Regions from separate parts of the Arthrobacter sp. 10T416 genome, predicted to be linked through region 1. Evidence: riboswitches for the same ligand, from Rfam matches in the RefSeq annotation. Region 1 holds a riboswitch; each other region holds the start of a gene.
The links. Region 1 has a riboswitch for thiamine pyrophosphate ahead of thiO (glycine oxidase ThiO). Riboswitches for the same ligand answer to the same signal wherever they lie in the genome.
Positions count from the first base shown of each region.

Region 1 (4,607 bases):
TGTTGGGCCGGGACGGGGTAATTCAGCCCACCAGCTCCAGCCGGACCTCCCGCGTGACGATGTCCGCGGACACCACACGCACCCGCACCTGGGTGCCGGACTCCAGCTCGCCGGGGCAGCGTGCCGTCACCGCGGGCTCGGCGATCTGGACGATCCCGGACGGGCCGTTGCCGTTCCCGTTTCCATTCGCGTTGCCGTTGCCGTTGGCGTTGGCCGGGGCACCATTCGCACCGTTCGCATCATTCGCGCCGTTGGCACCATTCGCACCGTTGGGTGCACCGTTTTTGGCCGGCTTCGATCCGGAGATGACGACGGCGTCGAACTCCTGGCCGACGTGGTTGATGAGCAGGGCGGCCTCCACTGTGTCCAGCGCCAGCCGCTCGAGTTTGGCGGCCAACTGGTCGGAGGCGGCCATGATCGCCGGCAGGGAGGGCAGTGCCTCGCGGGCCCACTCTGGAACCTCGTCGCCGTTGGACAGCGCCTCGCAGATGACCAGGACAAACCGGTCGATCAGGCGGCGCAGCGGGGCCGTTGAGTGGGCGTACGCCGCCCCGATGGCGGACTGGATGGCGTCCTCGGGAACCACGCCGTCGAACGGCGTGTAGCCGGCGCCGCGGAACAGCATCCCGGCCGAGTGCACAATGGCCAGTTGGCGCGGGTCGGTGGGATCCAGGGTCCGCAGGTATTCCCCGTAGCTGATCCGGCCGTCCCACGGCTTGCCGAGGGCGCCGGTCTGGCGCCGGAAGTGCCGGAGCGAGCGCTCATCCGGGGCCGGCATGGTGCGCAGGATGCCCACCTTGCCCTGCAGCATCAGCTCGGCCGCGGCCATCCCGGTCATCAGGGAAATCTGGGCGTTCCAGTCTTCCACCGGCAGCGGCGGGGCGGCGACGATCCGGTAGCCGCCGTCGGGCAGCTGCTCGATTTCCTGTTCGGGAATATTCAGGCTTGCCCCGCCGCGGGCGCGCTCGAGCTCCACCCGTTTGCTGCCCACCTCCTTGAGCAGCTGCAGCACGGGCGCGGCGGTCCCGGCGTCCAGATCCGCCTGCACACCGTGGTAGCTGAGCTTGGCACGGCTGCGGACCTGCGCCCGCCGGACCCGCACCGAGGACACCTCGGCGGCCGCGTCGAGGTCGAACTCCCAGACGAAAGCGGCGCAGAGCTGGTCGGCGAGGAGGCTGCCGGCGGCCTCGCTGATGATCTCGGGGTGCAGCGGGATCCGGCCGTCCGGGGTGTAGAACGTCTGCCCGCGGCGCCTGGTCTCGGCGTCGAGCGCACCGCCGGGAGCCACGAAGGAGGGGACATCGGCAATCGCGTAGAACACCTTGTAGCCGTCACCGGAGCGGTCGATGAACAGGGCCTGGTCCAGGTCCGTGGAGGACGCCGGATCAATGGTCACGAATTCCACGTGCGTCAGGTCCAGGCCGGGCAGCTCATGGCCGGCCACGGCGGCCTCGGCGTCCCGCAGCGCGTCGGCCGGGAACGGCCCCGGCAGTTCCAGGACGGTGCGCAGCGCGTTCAGCGCTTGGGCCAGCTGGTTCTGCTGCTGTCGGACGCTCGGAGTCAGGCGATGATGAGACACGGAATCAGGGTAGCCCGATTTCCGCCGCTAGTGTTGAAGCATGAGCACCTCCCCGGATGAGCCCGCCCGCTTCAACCGTTTCCGCAGGGACCTGCTGGGCGTTATGGCCTACGGGGAGTTGTCGGCGTTCGAACGGCTCTCCTCCGACGCCCGGTATTCGCCCACCCTGCACGACCGGTCCGTGCTGGGCCGCCTTGCCGTCATCGAGTTCCAGCACTTCGAGCTGGTCTGCGCGAAACTGGCCGAACTCGGCGTGGACGCGGAGGAGGCGATGCAGCCGTTCCAGGCCTCGGTGGACCACTTCCATGAGCGCACCCGGCCCGCCGACTGGTACGAGTCACTGATGAAGGCGTACGTCATCGACACGGTCTCCGCCGACTTTTACCGGCGGGTTTCGGGTTATGTGGACGCCGGCACGGCCGGTCTGATCGAGCAGGTCCAGTCCGCAGGCGACGCGACGGCCGTGCTCCGGGAGCGGCTGAAGGCGGCGCTGGCCGATGACCCGCGGCTGGCTTCCCGGCTGGCCCTGTGGGCCCGGCGGTTGCTCGGCGAGGCGCTCACCCAGGCCCAACGGGTCAGTGTGGACCACGCGTTCCTCGACGGGCTGGCCGGTGAGGACCCGGCCCGGGCCGGTGAGCTCGCCCGGGAGCTCACCGCGGAACTCGCCGCCGGGCACTCCCGCCGGATGTCCGGGCTGGGGCTCGCGGGCTAGCTAGCCGACGTCGGAATCCGCGCCGGCGTCGAGCGCGGCGAGCAGGGCGCGCGCTGCGCCCGCCGGGTCCGCGGCCTCGGTGATCGCCCGGACCACCACAATCCTGCGGGCCCCGGCGTCGACCACCTGCTCCACGTTGCCCAGATCGATCCCGCCGATCGCGAACCACGGCACCACTCCGGAGACCTTGCCGACGCCGGCTTCCGAGGCCCGCCCGATAGCCGCGGCGGCGTACCGCACCAGGTCCGTTCCGACCGCGGCGCGGCCAGGCTTGGTGGGCGTCGCCCAGACCGGCCCCACGCAGAAGTAGTCCAAGCCGGTCCGGCCCGGGGAGGCGGCGATGGCCGCGTCCACCTGGTCCGGCGTGTGGGTGGACATGCCGATCACCGTGTTCTTGCCCAGGAAGTCGCGGGCCGCCGTGAACGGAATGTCCTTCTGGCCCATGTGGAAGACCGGCGCACCCGCCAGCGAGGCGAGGTCGGCGCGGTCATTGACGGCCCACAGCCGGCCGTGCCGCTGCGCCGTGGCGTGCAGGACCCCGAGGAGCTCCAGTTCCTCGGCCGCCTCCAGCGACTTGTCCCGCAACTGGATGATGTCCACCCCGCCGGCAAAGGCAGCGTCGACAAAATCTTCAAAGTCCCCGCGCTCTTTCCGTGCATCAGTGCACAGATACAGGCGGGCGGTGGTGTGCAGGTCCTGGCTCATATCCCAAGCGTAGTTCCTCTAAACTGGGCGCATACCGCGGGAGCCCGCGGGCCGTACGCGGCCGCCGGGCTGAGAGGGCGTCAGAGCCGACCGCTTGACCTGATCCGGTTAGTACCGGCGTAGGGAAGGAAACCATGACCCCACCAGCCGTACCGTACGACGTCGCCGTGATCGGCGGGGGAGTGATCGGCCACGGAATCGCCTGGGCAGCGCGCCGCTCCGGCCGGACTGTGGCCCTCATCGATGATGCCCCCGGCAGCGGCGCCAGCTGGGCCGCCGCCGGCATGCTGGCGCCGGTCAGCGAACTTCACTACCAGGAGGAAGACCTCTTGGCCCTGATGCTCGAAGGCTCCAGGCTGTGGCCGGCCTTCGCCGCCAGCCTGGCCGACGGCGCGCCCGGGGACCTGCCCGACGGCGGCCCGCAGCCGGGCAGCACCGGCTACAGCACGACGCCGACCCTCGCCGTCGGCGTGGACGCCGCCGACCGCCGGGCGCTCACCGACCTGCGGGAGGTGCAGCTGGCGTGCGGCCTCGCCGTGGACCCCCTGACGGTGCGGGAGGCACGGTCCCGGGAGCCCCTTCTGAGCCCCGGCATCTCCTGCGCCTTCGCCATCCCCGCCGACCACCAGGTGGACCCGCGGCGGCTGCTGGCACGGATGGGGCGTCTGCTGGCCGCCGACCCGGAATTCGTGGCCGTGCCGAGCCGGGCGGCGGCCCTGCTCTGGGAGGACGGCGGCGTCGCCGGGGCCCGGCTGGAGGGCGGGGGAGATATCCGTGCCACCGAAACGGTCGTGGCCAACGGCCTCGGCGCAGCCGATCTGCAGGCCCTGCCGCAGGGGCTGGTGCTGCCGCTGCGCCCCGTCTACGGTGACATCCTCAGGCTGCGGGTGCCGCCCCGGCTCCGTCCCTTGCTGGGCTCCACGGTCCGGGGGCTGGTCCGCGGGGTCCCGGTGTACATCGTGCCCCGGGACGACGGCACGGTGGTGATCGGCGCGACCCAGCGCGAGGACGCACCGTCGACCGCCAGCGCGGTCTCGGCCGGCAGCGTCTACCAGCTCCTGCGTGACGCCCAGCAGCTTCTTCCGGCGGTCGCCGAACTCGAACTGCTGGAAGCCACAGCGCGGGCGCGGCCGGGCACACCGGACAACGCCCCGCTGATCGGGCGGGTCGCCGGTCCGGGGGATGGCCCTGACATCGAGGGCCTGATCATCGCCACCGGGTTCTTCCGGCACGGGGTCCTGCTGACTCCGGCCGCCGCGGCGATCTGCCAGGCGTTGCTGGACGGCCGGCCGGATCCGCGCTGGGCCCGGTTCCGCCCCGACCGCTTTCCCCGCCCGGAGGCCGCGGCCCATAAGTTCCCAGCAAAAGACAGGACACCAGCATGAACATCAGGCTCAACGGAGCACAGCACGCCGTCGCCGACGGCGCCACCGTCAGCGCCCTGGTCAGCGGGGTCACCGGACGGCCGCTTGCCGCCAACGGCCAGGCCACGGACGGGCGGAAGCTCGGCGTCGCGGTCGCCCGCAACGCCGAGGTGGTCCCGCGCAGCCAGTGGCACGCGACGGCGCTCGCCGAGGGCGACGACGTCGAACTCGTCACCGCAGTGCAGGG
Region 1 is NZ_JBFTHI010000002.1:233,998-238,604, reverse strand. It holds gene AC1DBE_RS04965 (RNB domain-containing ribonuclease) at 23-1,579, opposite strand; gene AC1DBE_RS04960 (ferritin-like fold-containing protein) at 1,620-2,291, shown strand; gene thiE (thiamine phosphate synthase) at 2,292-2,996, opposite strand; TPP riboswitch at 3,023-3,140, shown strand; gene thiO (glycine oxidase ThiO) at 3,131-4,381, shown strand; gene thiS (sulfur carrier protein ThiS) at 4,378-4,607, shown strand, end outside.

Region 2 (4,607 bases), on a different contig from region 1:
GCACGGCCCCGGGCGGGCACCGTCCGCAGGATTCCAGGGAAGGCGACCGCACCATCCGCACCTTCATCGCCGGCGTCAGCCGCAGCCGGCAGCCGTACGCGTCCTGACACGGACGTACCGCGAATCCGGACGGCGACGCAGGGCGCCCGCCCTGGGCGGGAGGGCGACCTGCGGCGGCCGGGTCCGAGTTACTCGGGCGAACCCACGGCCGGCTCGGGCAGGTAGACCTTGCCGCCAGCCGCGAGGAACTCCGCGCTCTTCTCCCGCATCCCGTCAGCCTGCCGGGCGATGGCAGCCTGGGTTTCCGCTGACCCGAACTCGTCCCGGATGTCCTGGCTGATCCGCATGGAGCAGAACTTAGGCCCGCACATGGAACAGAAGTGGGCTGTCTTGGCCGGTTCCGCCGGCAGCGTCTCGTCGTGGAAGGCCTCTGCGGTGACCGGGTCGAGGGACAGCGCGAACTGGTCCCGCCAGCGGAACTCGAAACGCGCCTTGGAGAGCGCGTCGTCGCGCTCGTGGGCGCCGGGATGCCCCTTGGCCAGGTCCGCGGCGTGGGCGGCGATCTTGTAGGTGATGACGCCGGTCTTCACATCGTCCTTGTTGGGTAGCCCGAGGTGTTCCTTCGGCGTGACGTAACACAGCATGGCGGTGCCGTATCGGGCGATCTCGGTGGCGCCGATTGCTGAGGTGATGTGGTCGTAGCCGGGTGCGATGTCCGTCACCAGCGGTCCCAGCGTGTAGAACGGAGCGCCCTGGCATAGTTCTTGCTGGCGCTCCACGTTTTCCCGGACCAGATGGAGGGGCACATGTCCGGGGCCTTCAACCATGACCTGCACGTCGAACTCCCACGCCCGCTGGGTCAGCTCAGCCAGGGTATCCAGCTCGGCGAACTGGGCAGCGTCGTTGGCGTCCGCCGTCGAGCCCGGCCGCAGTCCGTCGCCCAGCGAAAACGAAACGTCGTACTTCGCGAAAATCTCGCACAGCTCATCGAAATGTGTGTAGAGGAAGTTCTCCCGGTGGTGCGCCAGGCACCACCCGGCCATGATCGAGCCGCCGCGCGACACGATACCCGTAACCCGGTTGGCTGTCAGGGGGACGTAACGCAGTAGCACGCCTGCGTGGATGGTCATGTAGTCCACCCCCTGTTCGCACTGTTCGATCACGGTGTCCCGGAAGATCTCCCAGGTCAGGGCATTCGCCTCGCCGTTGACCTTCTCCAGCGCCTGGTAGATCGGTACAGTGCCGATGGGGACGGGGGAGTTGCGGATGATCCACTCGCGCGTGGTGTGGATGTCGTCACCGGTGGAGAGGTCCATGACGGTGTCCGCGCCCCACTGCGTGGCCCACTGAAGCTTGTCGACTTCCTCGGCAATAGAGCTGGTAACGGCGGAGTTGCCGATGTTGGCGTTGATCTTCACAAGGAACGCCTTGCCGATGACCATCGGCTCTGACTCCGGGTGGTTAATGTTGCTGGGAATGATTGCCCGGCCGGCGGCCAGCTCGCTGCGAACGAGTTCGACGTCGCAGTTCTCGCGCAGGGCGACGTAGCGCATCTCGGGTGTTACCGTTCCGTTCCTCGCGTAATGCATCTGCGTGACCGTCCGGCCCGCAACCGCGCGGCGAGGCTGCGGGGGCGCGCCGCGCCACTCGGCAGAGGCGGCGCCCCGCCGGACCGCGGACTTGCCGTCGTCGAGCAAGTTGCGTTCCCTGCCGCTGTAGGGCTCGGTGTCCAGGCGTTCGGTTATCCAGTCGCTACGGAACGGGGCCAGACCCACGACGGGATCGCTGCCCGGTCCTGCCGTCCGATACACCCGAAACGACGCATTTGCCGAGCCTCCGGGCGACGGCTCCAAGGCGATCTCCGTCACCGGTACGCGGATCCCGCCGGCTTCGACATACGCCAGGCCATGCGACTTCAGTGACTGGGTTACCGGCGGGGCAGCAACGGCGGCGGGGCCGTTCTGAACCGTGCTGTTCCCGTATCGGGCAGGGCTGTGCTGGGGATTTGTGGTGCTCAAAGGGTTACTCACTTCCTTCGCCGGCATTACCCGGACAGGTTCAACGGTCGCAGGCTGCGTCAGCCCGATCTCAGCCCCTGCAAGGGCACCCGTGTGGTCGTAGACGAAGCTACCACAGGCTGCTTGTAGTTGACGGTTGTCCCGGGGCGCCGGGTCGTTATGCGGATTAAGCTGTAGGCCATGAGCATTATCGAGTTCAGCGGCACGGTTCTCACTTCCCCGGATCAGGAGCGGCGCGGGTTGTGGGCGGTCGACGGCAAGCTGACTTTCGACCGTCCGCGGGCGCCGTCGGACCTCGTGCTGGACGGCTGGGTCATTCCCGGACTGGTCGACGCCCATTGCCACATCGGCCTCGGCCCGGAGGGCGAGCTTCCGGAGGACGTAGTGGAACGGCAGGCGCAGACGGACCGCGACGCCGGGACCCTCCTGGTCCGCGACGCAGGAGCGATGCATGACACCCGCTGGGTCCAGCAACGGGCCGACCTTCCTCGAATCATCCGCGCCGGCCGGCACATTGCCCGGACCCGCCGGTACCTGCGGGGCTTCGCCGTTGAAGTGGAGCCGGAGGAACTGGTCGAGACGGTCCGAAAGCAGGCCCGTGCCGGCGACGGATGGGTGAAGCTGGTGGGGGACTGGATCGACCGCGACGCCGGCGATCTCGCCGCCAGCTTCCCGGCGGCGGCCGTCAGGGACGCAGTCCGTGCAGCCCACGACGAGGGGGCCCGCGTCACGGCGCATTGCTTCGCCGAGCAGACCCTGGACGACATGCTCGACGCCGGGATCGACTGCATTGAGCATGGAACGGGCCTGCTGCCCCGGCACCTGCCCCGCTTCATCGAACAGGGCGTGCCGATTGTGCCGACCCTGATCAATATTGCGACCTTCCCGGACATCGCGGCCCAGGCGCGGGACAAATTTCCCCGTTATGCAGCCCATATGCTCGGGCTCTGGGAACGGCGGGCCGAGCGGGTCCTCGAGGCGCACGAGGCCGGCGTCGTCCTGTACGCCGGGACCGACGCGGGCAGTGTCATCAAGCACGGGCGGATTGCCGACGAGATCCAGGCCCTGCACGCCGCGGGACTGCCCGCCCCGGCCGCCCTCGACGCCGCCGCCTGGGCCGCGCGGGCATGGCTCGGCGCAGAGGGCATCGCCGAGGGGGCCAGCGCCGATGTGCTGGTTTGCAGCGAGGATCCGCGCCGGGATCTCGCCACCCTGCAGGCACCCCGGAACATCGTGTTGCGCGGACAACTGGTTCGGGCCGAAGTGCATTAGGAATAAATTGAAGCTTCAAGTAATTTAGCACTATGAAGGGTCACCGAAAGGCGGTGGCCACAAACCACCGGAGCGTTGCGATGACCGCAGAAACCAGCACCCAGGATCTCCTTCCGGCCGAACTCACCATGGGCACCGTGATGCTCAAGGTCGGCGACATGAAGGTGATGACCGACTACTACCAGCGCGCCCTTGGCCTCGACATCGTGGCCGAGCAGGACGGCGGCCTCTACCTCGGCCGCAAGGCCAAGCCGCTGGTCCACCTCGCGCCTGCGCCCGGACTCAACCTGCCCTCGCGCGGTGAAGCGGGCCTGTTCCACACCGCCCTGCTCTTCGATGACCAGGCTTCGTTGGCCGCCACTATCGCCTCCGCCGCCCAATACGAACCGCAGTCCTTCACCGGCAGCGCCGACCACCTGGTCAGTGAGGCGTTCTACTTCAACGATCCCGAGGGCAACGGCATCGAGCTCTACTGGGACCGGCCGCGCGACGCTTGGTCCTGGGAAGGAACGAACGTGGTGATGGATAGCCTCGCCCTGCCGCCCCAGCGCTACCTTGAGCAGCACCTGACCGAGGCCTCACTGGCCGGACAGCGCGAGGCCGAGGCCGGCGTCGGGCACGTCCACCTGCAGGTCGGCGACGTGCAATCCGCACACGACTTCTACGTCGGCACACTCGGCTTTGAGAAGACCGCCGGCTGGCACGGCCAGGCGCTCTTTGTCTCGGCCGGCGGCTACCACCACCACATGGCTATGAATGTCTGGAACAGCCGCGGGGCCGGACCGCGCCGCGACACTCTGGGCCTCGGCGAGGTCCTGATCGAAGTACCGTCGGGCGACGACGTCGGTGCCCTTGCCGACCGCCTCAAGGCGGCCGGGGTCGAATCGCACCACACCGGCGCCGAGCTCCGATTCGACGACCCCTGGCGCAACCGCATCCGGGTCGCGGTCCGCTAACTGCCCTCGACGGACATGCCCGTTCCGTGGCCCAGGGATGGACATGCCCATCCTTTGGCGTCAGGGGCGGGCATGCCCGTTGGTTGCCGCGTTGGCGCACGGACATGTCCGCTCCTCGGGTCGGCGCATGGACATAACGTGAATATGTCCATTCGTCGGCGCCAGGGATGGGCATGTCCGTCCCGGGGGTGGCGTGCGAACAGTTAGGCTGAACTGACGCCACCACCGCGGCCTCGCCGCACTCCACCGAAGGATGAGTTCATTGGGATTTGCTGAAATCTTCGTGGCCACCCATGATGCCGCCCTCAAGCGCGCGACGGCCCTCGACGGCGGCGCCGCAGCCGCCCCGGGCGCGGTCCGG
Region 2 is NZ_JBFTHI010000001.1:681,892-686,498, reverse strand. It holds gene AC1DBE_RS03180 (alpha/beta fold hydrolase) at 1-107, shown strand, start outside; gene thiC (phosphomethylpyrimidine synthase ThiC) at 189-2,018, opposite strand; TPP riboswitch at 2,014-2,121, opposite strand; gene AC1DBE_RS03170 (amidohydrolase family protein) at 2,199-3,290, shown strand; gene AC1DBE_RS03165 (VOC family protein) at 3,371-4,246, shown strand; gene AC1DBE_RS03160 (hypothetical protein) at 4,509-4,607, shown strand, end outside.
Region 2: it holds a riboswitch for thiamine pyrophosphate, as region 1 does, so the genes downstream of both, thiC (phosphomethylpyrimidine synthase ThiC) here and thiO (glycine oxidase ThiO) in region 1, are expected to answer to the same signal.

Region 3 (4,607 bases), on a different contig from region 1:
GCCAACACCGTCGCCGCTGAGCACCACGTCCCGCGGACCGAACACCAGCCTGCAGCCCGCAGTGAGCGCAAGCGTCGCCGCGGCAAGGGCGGCCAGGGGAACGGCGAGGCCATGCCGTCCACGCCGGCCGTTGCAGCCCACCCCGAGCCGACGGAAGCGGAACGCCACGCCAAGGCGGAGGCAACCCGCGCGGCACTGGCGAACATCGCCGCCGCCGCGCACGCCGCCCACCTGCACGACGGCGACGCGCATTCCGCGCCGGACGCCGCCACCCGGCAGGCCGCGCTCGATGCCGCGGTAGAGCTCGCTTCGACGGAGGAAGCCGCCGGACGTCCGGCCGCGGTCCTGACCTTCGGCGGCGAACAGGTCGCCCTGCCGTTCGTCGAGCACGCCGAGGAAACCCGGCAACCGGCGCTGACCCTGGACCTGCTGACCGAGGCTTTCGCGAGCCTGGGCGACTCCGAGTCCGGTGCGCAGACGGCGGCGGCTGCCCCTGCCGTCGAGACGGCTGCAGCCGAAACTCCGGAGGCCGGGACCGCCGACGAGGCCCCAGCGGCGTCGCCCCGTGCCACCCGGGGACGGGGACGGGCCCGCACTGCCCGGATCCAGCCGCCAGGCACCCGCACCCGCGAAGAGCAGGCACCGGCACGCCAGGAGGCCGCCAAGGCCCCGGCCCAACAGGCCCCGGCACGCCAGGAGCCCGCCAAGGCCCCCGCGGCTAAGGCTCCGGCCGCAGCAGCGCCTGCTGCCAAGGCTCCCGTCAACCAGGCCCCTGCGGGTTCGGCAGACGGCACGGCACCCCGCCGGGTCCGCCGTAACCGCAGCGCCAGCCGCGCCCAGGGTGCCGCCAACGAGACGTCCGTGCAGCAGCGCGAGAACGCACCGTCGGTAGCAGCAGTCTCCGTCCACGAGGCCAAGGCGCCGGAACCGGCAACGCCGGCCGCTAAGTCCGCCGCTGCGGAACCGGTCATCCTCGGCGTCGGCGTACCGGCCTCGGAGCTCTAGGCCCGGGAAAACCCCACCGCCCGCGGGTATCGTCCGGGCCCGACGTAACATCACGTCGGGCCCGGACGGTGCCCGCGAGTGCGTTAACGGCCCGGAGCTGCGGGGCGGCTAGGCTGGGGAACTGACACGGGGTGCCGCGCATCGAGCCGGCTGAGATCCAGACCCGTTGAACCTGTCCGGTTAGCACCGGCGAAGGGATGTCTTATGCTTTCAACCACCCCGCAGGTAACCGTGCCCCCGGCCGCCCAGCCGGACCGCTCCCGCCCTGCCCCCATCCTGCATTCGGCGTTCCCGGGCCGGGCGGCAGCCCATACCCGGCCCGCTACCGCCCGGATACCCCGCGTCCTGGCCATCGCCGGGTCCGACCCGTCCGGCGGGGCCGGCATCCAGGCGGACCTGAAGAGCATCGCGGCGAACGGAGGCTACGGGATGGCCGCCGTCACGGCCCTGACCGCCCAAAACACCCGGGGTGTGCGGGCCGTGCACGTGCCCCCGGCCTCCTTCCTCACCGCCCAGCTCGAGGCTGTCAGCGATGACATCACCATCGACGCCGTCAAAATCGGGATGCTCGGCGACGCCGCGGTGATTACCGCCGTCCGGGACTGGCTCGAGAAGGTGCGGCCCGCCGTCGTCGTCCTGGACCCGGTCATGGTGGCAACCAGCGGCGACAGGCTGCTCCGCGAATCCGCGGAGGACGCCCTGAGGTCCCTCCTGCCCCTGGCGCACCTCATCACCCCGAACCTGGCCGAGCTCGCCATCCTGGTCGGAGAACCGATCGCCCGGGACTGGGCCGGGGCGTTGGAACAGGGCAAACGCCTCGCGGCGCGAACCGGGACCACGGTGCTGGTCAAGGGCGGACACCTGCCCGATGGCGGCACCTGTCCGGACGCGCTGGTCAACACCGGGGGAGTGCTCCGCGGGGAGACCGTGGAGGTGCCCGGTGAGCGGATCGCCACCCGCAACAGCCACGGTACGGGCTGCTCCCTGTCCTCGGCGCTGGCCACCGCCCAGGTCCGGTGCCAGGACTGGGAAGCGGCGCTGCGGGAAGTCAAACCGTGGCTTCAGGGGGCGCTGGCGGACGCCGGGCGCCTCGAAGTTGGCACCGGCAACGGCCCGGTGCACCACTTCCACCACGTAACCGGCGCCCGGCCGCCGGCTGACGGCGACTTCGCCGAGGGCCTCGACGGGATCGTCACCGGCAGCCTGGACGCTATCTACGGCCTGGACTTCATCCGGGGGCTGGCCAGCGGCGCCCTGCCCGAAACCGAGTTCGCCTACTACCTGCGTCAGGACGCCTTGTACCTCAACGGCTACTCTCGGGTCCTGGCCCGCGCCGCCGCCCTGGCGCCGTCGGAAGCGGAACAGCTCTTCTGGGCCCGGTCGGCGCAACAGTGCCTCGAGGTCGAATCCGAGCTGCACCGGACCTGGCTGGCCGGACGCGCGGGGGAGGCGCGGCCCGGCCCGGTCACCAAGGCCTACGTGGACCATCTTCTCGCGGCCTCGCTGGGCAGTTACGGCGTCCTGGCCGCGGCAGCGCTGCCTTGTTTCTGGCTCTACGCCGAGGTGGGCGCAACCTTGCACAGGCAATACCTCGACGCCGGCGCGCCGGCCGAGCACCCCTACGCGGAGTGGCTGCGCACCTACGCCGACGAGGCCTTCGCCGAGGCTACGCGGCAGGCAATCCGGTACACCGATGCCGCGGCCCGGCGCGGCTCCGAGTCGGAGCGGACCGCCATGACCGAGGCGTTCCGGCAGTCCTGCGACTACGAGGTGGCGTTCTTCGACGCGCCGAGGCTGCACGCCTGACGCGGCCCCGGCCCTGCGGCCGGTAACATTATGGGGCGCGGTTCCGGAAGTCGCCGCGGCAGCACCGCTCCAGCCCCTCGGGGACGGGGTGTGGCGGCCGTCACGCATCACTCTCCGGAGCCGGCCTCGTTTGCGGCCGAAGGCAAAATTAGCGTAGTCTAGATCTTCGGTGCTTACGCCAACACTTGGGTTATGACCTTGATGAACAGTTCACCCGCACTCCGGGCAGGACTTTCCACGGTATAGCTCATGGGTTCCCCCGGGGAATCCACCGGCGTTGAGGCACAGCGTGAGCCGGTCTACAAAATGTGGCCCCAGGTTCCGCACGCAAATCTAGTAATAAACGTCGAGAGAAGTGAGTCCCCCAAGTGGTGTACGCGATTGTCCGCGCAGGCGGCCGCCAAGAGAAGGTTTCCGTTGGAGACTTCGTTACCCTGAACCGCGTCGCCGGTGGCGCCGGCAGCACCATCGAGCTGCCCGCCCTGCTCCTGGTTGACGGCGAGAAGGTTACGTCCGCTGCTGCGGACCTGGCCAAGGTAACGGTTACGGCTGAGATCCTCGAAGACCTCCGTGGTCCGAAGATCGTCATCCAGAAGTTCAAGAACAAGACCGGTTACAAGAAGCGCCAGGGTCACCGTCAGGAACTGACCAAGGTCAAGATCACCGGTATCAAGTAACTAGCGTTACTGTTCAGGTTTTCAACAGATTCCCCAGAATTTTAAAGGCAGGCATTTCAAATGGCACATAAAAAAGGCGCGAGCTCCACTCGCAACGGTCGTGACTCCAACGCCCAGTACCTCGGCGTCAAGCGCTTCGGCGGCCAGGTAGTTTCCGCAGGCGAGATCATCGTCCGCCAGCGCGGCACCCACTTCCACCCGGGCGCCGGCGTCGGCCGCGGCGGCGACGACACCCTGTTCGCCCTGACCCCCGGTGCTGTCGAGTTCGGCACCCGCCGTGGTCGTCGCGTTGTGAACATCGTGGCTGCTGCAGCTGCAGAGTAACAACCAGTTCTAAATCGGTGGGGCGGACCAGTAGGTCCGCTCCACCGGTGTTTTAACCGCATTACAATCAACTTGGACCTTTTGCGGTCCGGGGAACAGCACTGAGGAGATCCACGTGGCGAGCTTTGTAGACCGGGTAGTACTGCACGTATCCGGCGGTACCGGCGGCCACGGGTGTGTCTCCGTACACCGCGAGAAGTTCAAGCCGCTCGGCGGTCCCGACGGCGGCAATGGCGGCAACGGAGGCGACGTCATCCTTCGCGTCGACCCGCAGACCACCACCCTCCTCGACTACCACCACGCCCCGCACCGGCACGCCACCAACGGCGGCCCCGGCATGGGCGACTGGCGCGGCGGCAAGAACGGCGAAACCCTGATCCTGCCGGTTCCCGAGGGCACCGTCGTCAAGAGCAAGGACGGAACTGTCCTGGCCGACATGGTGGGCGAAGGTACCGAGTTCATCGCCGCGGCCGGCGGCATCGGCGGCCTGGGCAACGCCGCCCTGTCCTCGCAGAAGCGCCGCGCCCCCGGCTTCGCGCTGCTCGGCATCGAAGGCGAATCCAGCGACATCGTCCTGGAACTGAAGTCCATCGCGGACATTGCCCTGGTCGGGTTCCCCTCCGCAGGCAAGTCCAGCCTGATCGCCGCGATGTCCGCGGCACGGCCGAAGATCGCCGATTACCCGTTCACCACGCTGATCCCCAACCTCGGCGTCGTCCAGGCCGGCGACGTGCGGTTCACCATCGCCGACGTTCCGGGCCTGATCGAAGGTGCCAGCGAGGGCAAGGGACTGGG
Region 3 is NZ_JBFTHI010000001.1:593,580-598,186, reverse strand. It holds gene AC1DBE_RS02720 (Rne/Rng family ribonuclease) at 1-1,005, shown strand, start outside; TPP riboswitch at 1,123-1,220, shown strand; gene thiD (bifunctional hydroxymethylpyrimidine kinase/phosphomethylpyrimidine kinase) at 1,210-2,811, shown strand; gene rplU (50S ribosomal protein L21) at 3,180-3,488, shown strand; gene rpmA (50S ribosomal protein L27) at 3,549-3,812, shown strand; gene obgE (GTPase ObgE) at 3,928-4,607, shown strand, end outside.
Region 3: it holds a riboswitch for thiamine pyrophosphate, as region 1 does, so the genes downstream of both, thiD (bifunctional hydroxymethylpyrimidine kinase/phosphomethylpyrimidine kinase) here and thiO (glycine oxidase ThiO) in region 1, are expected to answer to the same signal.

Region 4 (4,607 bases), on a different contig from region 1:
CGTGGGTCACCGAGACCACGGCGGTCCCGGCGTCGAGGAGCTCCGAGAGGAGGGACGCCAGTTCCGCCCACGTGTTGGCGTCCTGGCCGAAGGTGGGCTCGTCGAGGACCAGCACCTGCGGGTGGGCGGCCAGCACGGTGGCCACGGAGAGCCGGCGTTTTTCGCCGCCGGAGAGCGTGTAGGGATTGGCGTCCACCAGGTCGCGCAGCCGCAGGCGTTCCAGGAGCTCGTCCACGCGTTCTTCACCATGGCCCAGGTGGCGCGGGCCGAACTTCAGCTCGTCCAGCACCCGACCGGTCACGAACTGGTGCTCGGGTTCCTGGAACACGGTGCCGATCCTGGCGATCAACTGCTGGGCCTTCCACTTGTAGGGGTCGATGCCCGCGCCGGCGCTCAGCTCGGTGGTGGCCGATACTGTTCCCGCCACCGGGGCCAGCAGGCCGGCCAGGGTCAGGGCGAAGGTGGACTTGCCGGAGCCGTTCGGGCCGGTGATGGTCAGGGCCTCTCCAGCCCGGACCTGGGCCGCGAGGCCGGTCTGCACCGGCGCCGGCGGGATGGCCCTGAAGCCCTGGAGCAGGCCCGAGCGGCGGGTCCGCTCGCGGGACACGGCGAGGCCTTCGGCGGCCAGGAGCAGCTGCCCGGACTGGACGCCGCCGGACTGGATCCCGCCGCCGGGGACGCCGCCAGACTGGACGCCGTCCCCACCGGGTTGCCGGCGGGGACGGGTGGGCGGCACGTGGCCCGGCACCCAGACCCCGGCAGCGATGAGCATGTCCCTCGCCTGCGCCAGGACCTGGTCCGGGGCGCCGTCCAACAACACGGCCGGCTCCGTGGCAGAGCCCGGCTGCAGCACCACGATCCGGTCGACGAGGTCCTTCCACACGGCCACCCGGTGCTCCACCACCACCAGCGTGGCTCCGGTCCGGTCCAGGCACCGTGCCACGGCGTCGCGGACTTCCAGGACACCCGCGGGGTCGAGGTTGGCCGTGGGTTCGTCCAGCAGCAGCAGCCCGGGCCGCATGGCGAGGATCCCGGCGAGCGCCAGGCGTTGCTTCTGTCCGCCCGAGAGCGCGGACGTCGGGTGCTGCAGCGGCAGGCCGGCCAGCCCGACGTCGTCGAGCGCCTCCGCGACCCGCCGCCAGATCTCCGCCGGGGGCACGGAAAGGTTCTCGGCGCCGAAGGCGACGTCGTCACCCAGCCGCGAGAGCACCACCTGGGTTTCGGGGTCCTGCTGGACCAGGCCCGCCGTGCCGCGCCGGGCCCGGGGCGGGGCGCCGTCGATCAGCAGGCTGCCGGTCTCGTCCGAATCCTCGGAGTCCGCGGCCGGTCCCGCGCCGGCGCTGTCGCCGAGCACCCCCGCCAGGGCGTGCAGCAGCGTGGATTTTCCCGCGCCGGACGGCCCCAGGAGCAGCACGCGTTCGCCGGGGCTGATGTCCAGGTCCAAGCCGCTCACGGCCGGGCGGGTGCGGCCGGCATGCCGCCAGCCCCAGCCGCGGGCGGTGACCGCAGCCGGGCGCACGTCGTCGAGGGTTCCCATACGTGTCCGGGCCCTAGGAGAACACGGGTTCCGTTGCCGCCTTGCGGGACGCGAAGGAAGCCAGCACACCGGTCCGGGCCAGGCCGCGGGTGGCGATCCAGGCCAGGGCGCCGGCGATCACGGCCCCGGAGATGGCGCAGAAAATGATGTAGGCGAGCTTGTCACCGGTCTCGTACGCGATGTTCCAGCCCCAGGGCAGGAAGGAGTCGTTCAGGCCGCAGAACAGGCCGGCGCCCGCTCCGGCCAGCAGCGAGACCGGCAGGTTGAACCGCTTATAGAGGAACGCGGCGAAGATGAGCTCCGCGCCGAGGCCCTGCAGGAAGCCGGAGAACAGCACGGACGCGCCGTACTGCGAGCCCATGATCAGCTCCCCCGTGGCGGCTACGGTTTCGCAGAACACGGCCGCTCCCGGCTTGCGGATAACCAGCATGCCCAGAATCGCGGGGATCATCCACCCGCCGGCGTACAGCCCGGTCAGTGGCGGGTAGACCGCGTTCAGCGGCGTGGTCACCACGTTCGCGCCCTGGTCCCAGGCCCAGAAAATTACGCCGCCGGCAACAGCGATCAACGCCGCCACCACAATGTCCACCACCCGCCAGGTGTATTTGCCCGCGGTCAGTGTCTGCTTTGCAGAAATATCAGTCATGTCTTCCTCCTGAGGTACAGGAGGGGAGGGCGCTCCGGTGGCGCCGCGGTTTGCACCGCGGGTGCCGGGCACCCTGAGAACTCGACTCCCTTGCGCCGGTACTAACCGGATCAGGTTCGAGGGTCTGCGGCTGTCCGCACTCTCAGCGCCCACCTAAGGTTCCGGACTGCTCCGGAAGGCCCGACGGCGGCGCTCCCCTGTCGTATGCAATTCACCCTTGTGGGCTGGCTCAGTTTACACCCGGCAGATCGCCCGCACGAGCCGGTGACCGGGATCGGCCTGCTTGGTAGAGTCTGCTCAGATCGCGAGCATCGGCCGCAGCCGCGGCCGGGCCCCGGCCGCCACTGACGGAAGGTGATTCCTTTGACCGACTCCCCAGCGCCTTCCCCCGACTTCGACCCCGATTCCGCGGAGCCCCAGCCGCCGGGTTCCCTGGCGGAGCTCATCGGCCGCATCCTCACCGAAATCGAGGAGCTCCAGTTCCGGTCCTTCAGCAAGGACGACGCCCTGGACCTGGGGCTGCTCCTGGTGGAACTGGGCCGGGAGCGCTCCCATCCGATCGCCATCGACATCACCAAGGGCGAGCAGGTGCTCTTCCACGCGGCGCTGGAGGGCGCCACCCCTGACAACGGCCGCTGGATCAAAGCCAAGCAGCGCACGGCCGTGCGGTACGAGGTCCCGTCCCTGCTCGTGGGGCTGCGGGCGCGGGCGTCCGGGCGGCGGATCGAGGACAACGCCTGGTTCGACCAGCTGGAATTCGCGGCCCACGGCGGCTCCTTCCCGATCTACCTGCGCGGAACCGGAATGATCGGCACGGTCACCGTATCCGGCCTGCCGCAGAAGGCTGACCATGAGCTGGTGGTCGAGGCGCTGTCGGAAATCCTCGGACGGCAGGGACGCTAGGCTAGGGGGAGCCCTGTTTCCGCCCGCAAGGAGTACGACGCATGAACATCCTCATCAAGTTGCTCGGCACCGGCATCAGCCTCGTCGCCGGTTTCGTCGGGACCAAGCTGGTCGACACCGCGTGGGAGAAGACCACCGGCAACAAGCCGCCGAAGGGCCACGACGACGACGTCCCCACCACCCTGCGCCAGGCCCTGACGTTCGCGCTGATCTCCGCTTCGGTCAGCGCCATCATCCAGGTCCTCGCCAACCGCGGCACCCAGCGCGCCATCAGCCGCTTCGCCAAGACCCAGGACATCGTCTAAGGGCACACCGCTATGGGCACACCGCCCGGCGTCACTCGCCGTCGTCGGTGAACCCGCGTTTCCCGGCCGCCTGCTGCACCACGGCTTCGAGCTCGTCGGCGCTGAGCAGTTCCGGGTGCAGGTGCTTGGTCCGGTAGCCGGCCCGGCCCACCATGTGGGCCGAGACCGGCACCGTGAGCAGCTGGAAGATCCACGCGACCACCAGCACCGGCCACACCCACCATGTGCGCATCTGCAGCCCGACGGCGCACAGCAGCAGGAACAGCCCCAGTACCTGCGGCTTGGTGGCGGCGTGCATCCGGCTCATCAGGTCCGGGAAGCGCAGCAGGCCGATCGCGGCGCCGAGGGACATGAGCGCCCCCACCACCATAAAGACGGCAGAGACTGCGTCGATCACGGTATCCACGGAGCTCGTCTCAGGATTCATTGGGCTGCTTCCTCCGGTCCGCCACGAACCGTGCCACCGTCACCGAGCCGACGAAGCCGATGATGGAGATGGCCACGAGCAGCATCAGGTTGTTCAGGTGCCGGTTGACGGCCATGTCGATGCAGAGCGCCGCGCCGAGGATGGCCAGCAGGACGTCCGCGGCCAGCACCCGGTCCAGCAGCGAGGGCCCGCGCGCGATGCGGATGATCGCCCCGGCCGCGGCAAGGGAGAGCACGACGGCGGTGATGATCAGGACGAGGGGCATCATCCGGCTACCTCCTGCTGGAGTGCGGTCAGTTCGGCCGGGGTGCCCATGATCCGGATCAAGCCCGCTTCGGTGTCACGCACTTCCTTGCGGAGCCTGGCAGCGTCGTCGGCGTCACGGACGTTGATGCCGTGGATGTAGAGCGTGGACGTGGATCGGTCCACCTCCACCACCAAGGACCCGGGGATCAGGGAAATGACGTGTCCGGTCGCCGTCACCAGCAGGTCGGAGTGGCTGCGGAGGGGGACGGCGACGACAGCGCTGATCACCCGCGGCCCGCGCACCACGGCCAGGAAGAATACCTGGAAGCTGGCCGCGACCACTTTGCCGAGGAAGACCAGGGCGAAGGGGACGGCCCGCAGCACATTAAAGCGGCCGCCCAGTTCCACCGGCGGCAGGTAGAGCAGCCGGGCCACCACCACGGCGATCAGGGCGCCGAAGAGCAGGTTACCGGGGCTGAAGTCCTGCCACAGGGCACCCCAGACGATCACGAGCCAGACAAGCAGCGGCAGCTCCTGGCGCAG
Region 4 is NZ_JBFTHI010000003.1:201,316-205,922, forward strand. It holds gene AC1DBE_RS06145 (ABC transporter ATP-binding protein) at 1-1,537, opposite strand, end outside; gene AC1DBE_RS06150 (ECF transporter S component) at 1,551-2,183, opposite strand; TPP riboswitch at 2,253-2,392, opposite strand; gene AC1DBE_RS06155 (heme-degrading domain-containing protein) at 2,547-3,086, shown strand; gene AC1DBE_RS06160 (DUF4235 domain-containing protein) at 3,128-3,391, shown strand; gene mnhG (monovalent cation/H(+) antiporter subunit G) at 3,423-3,818, opposite strand; gene AC1DBE_RS06170 (MrpF/PhaF family protein) at 3,808-4,086, opposite strand; gene AC1DBE_RS06175 (Na+/H+ antiporter subunit E) at 4,083-4,607, opposite strand, start outside.
Region 4: it holds a riboswitch for thiamine pyrophosphate, as region 1 does, so the genes downstream of both, AC1DBE_RS06150 (ECF transporter S component) here and thiO (glycine oxidase ThiO) in region 1, are expected to answer to the same signal.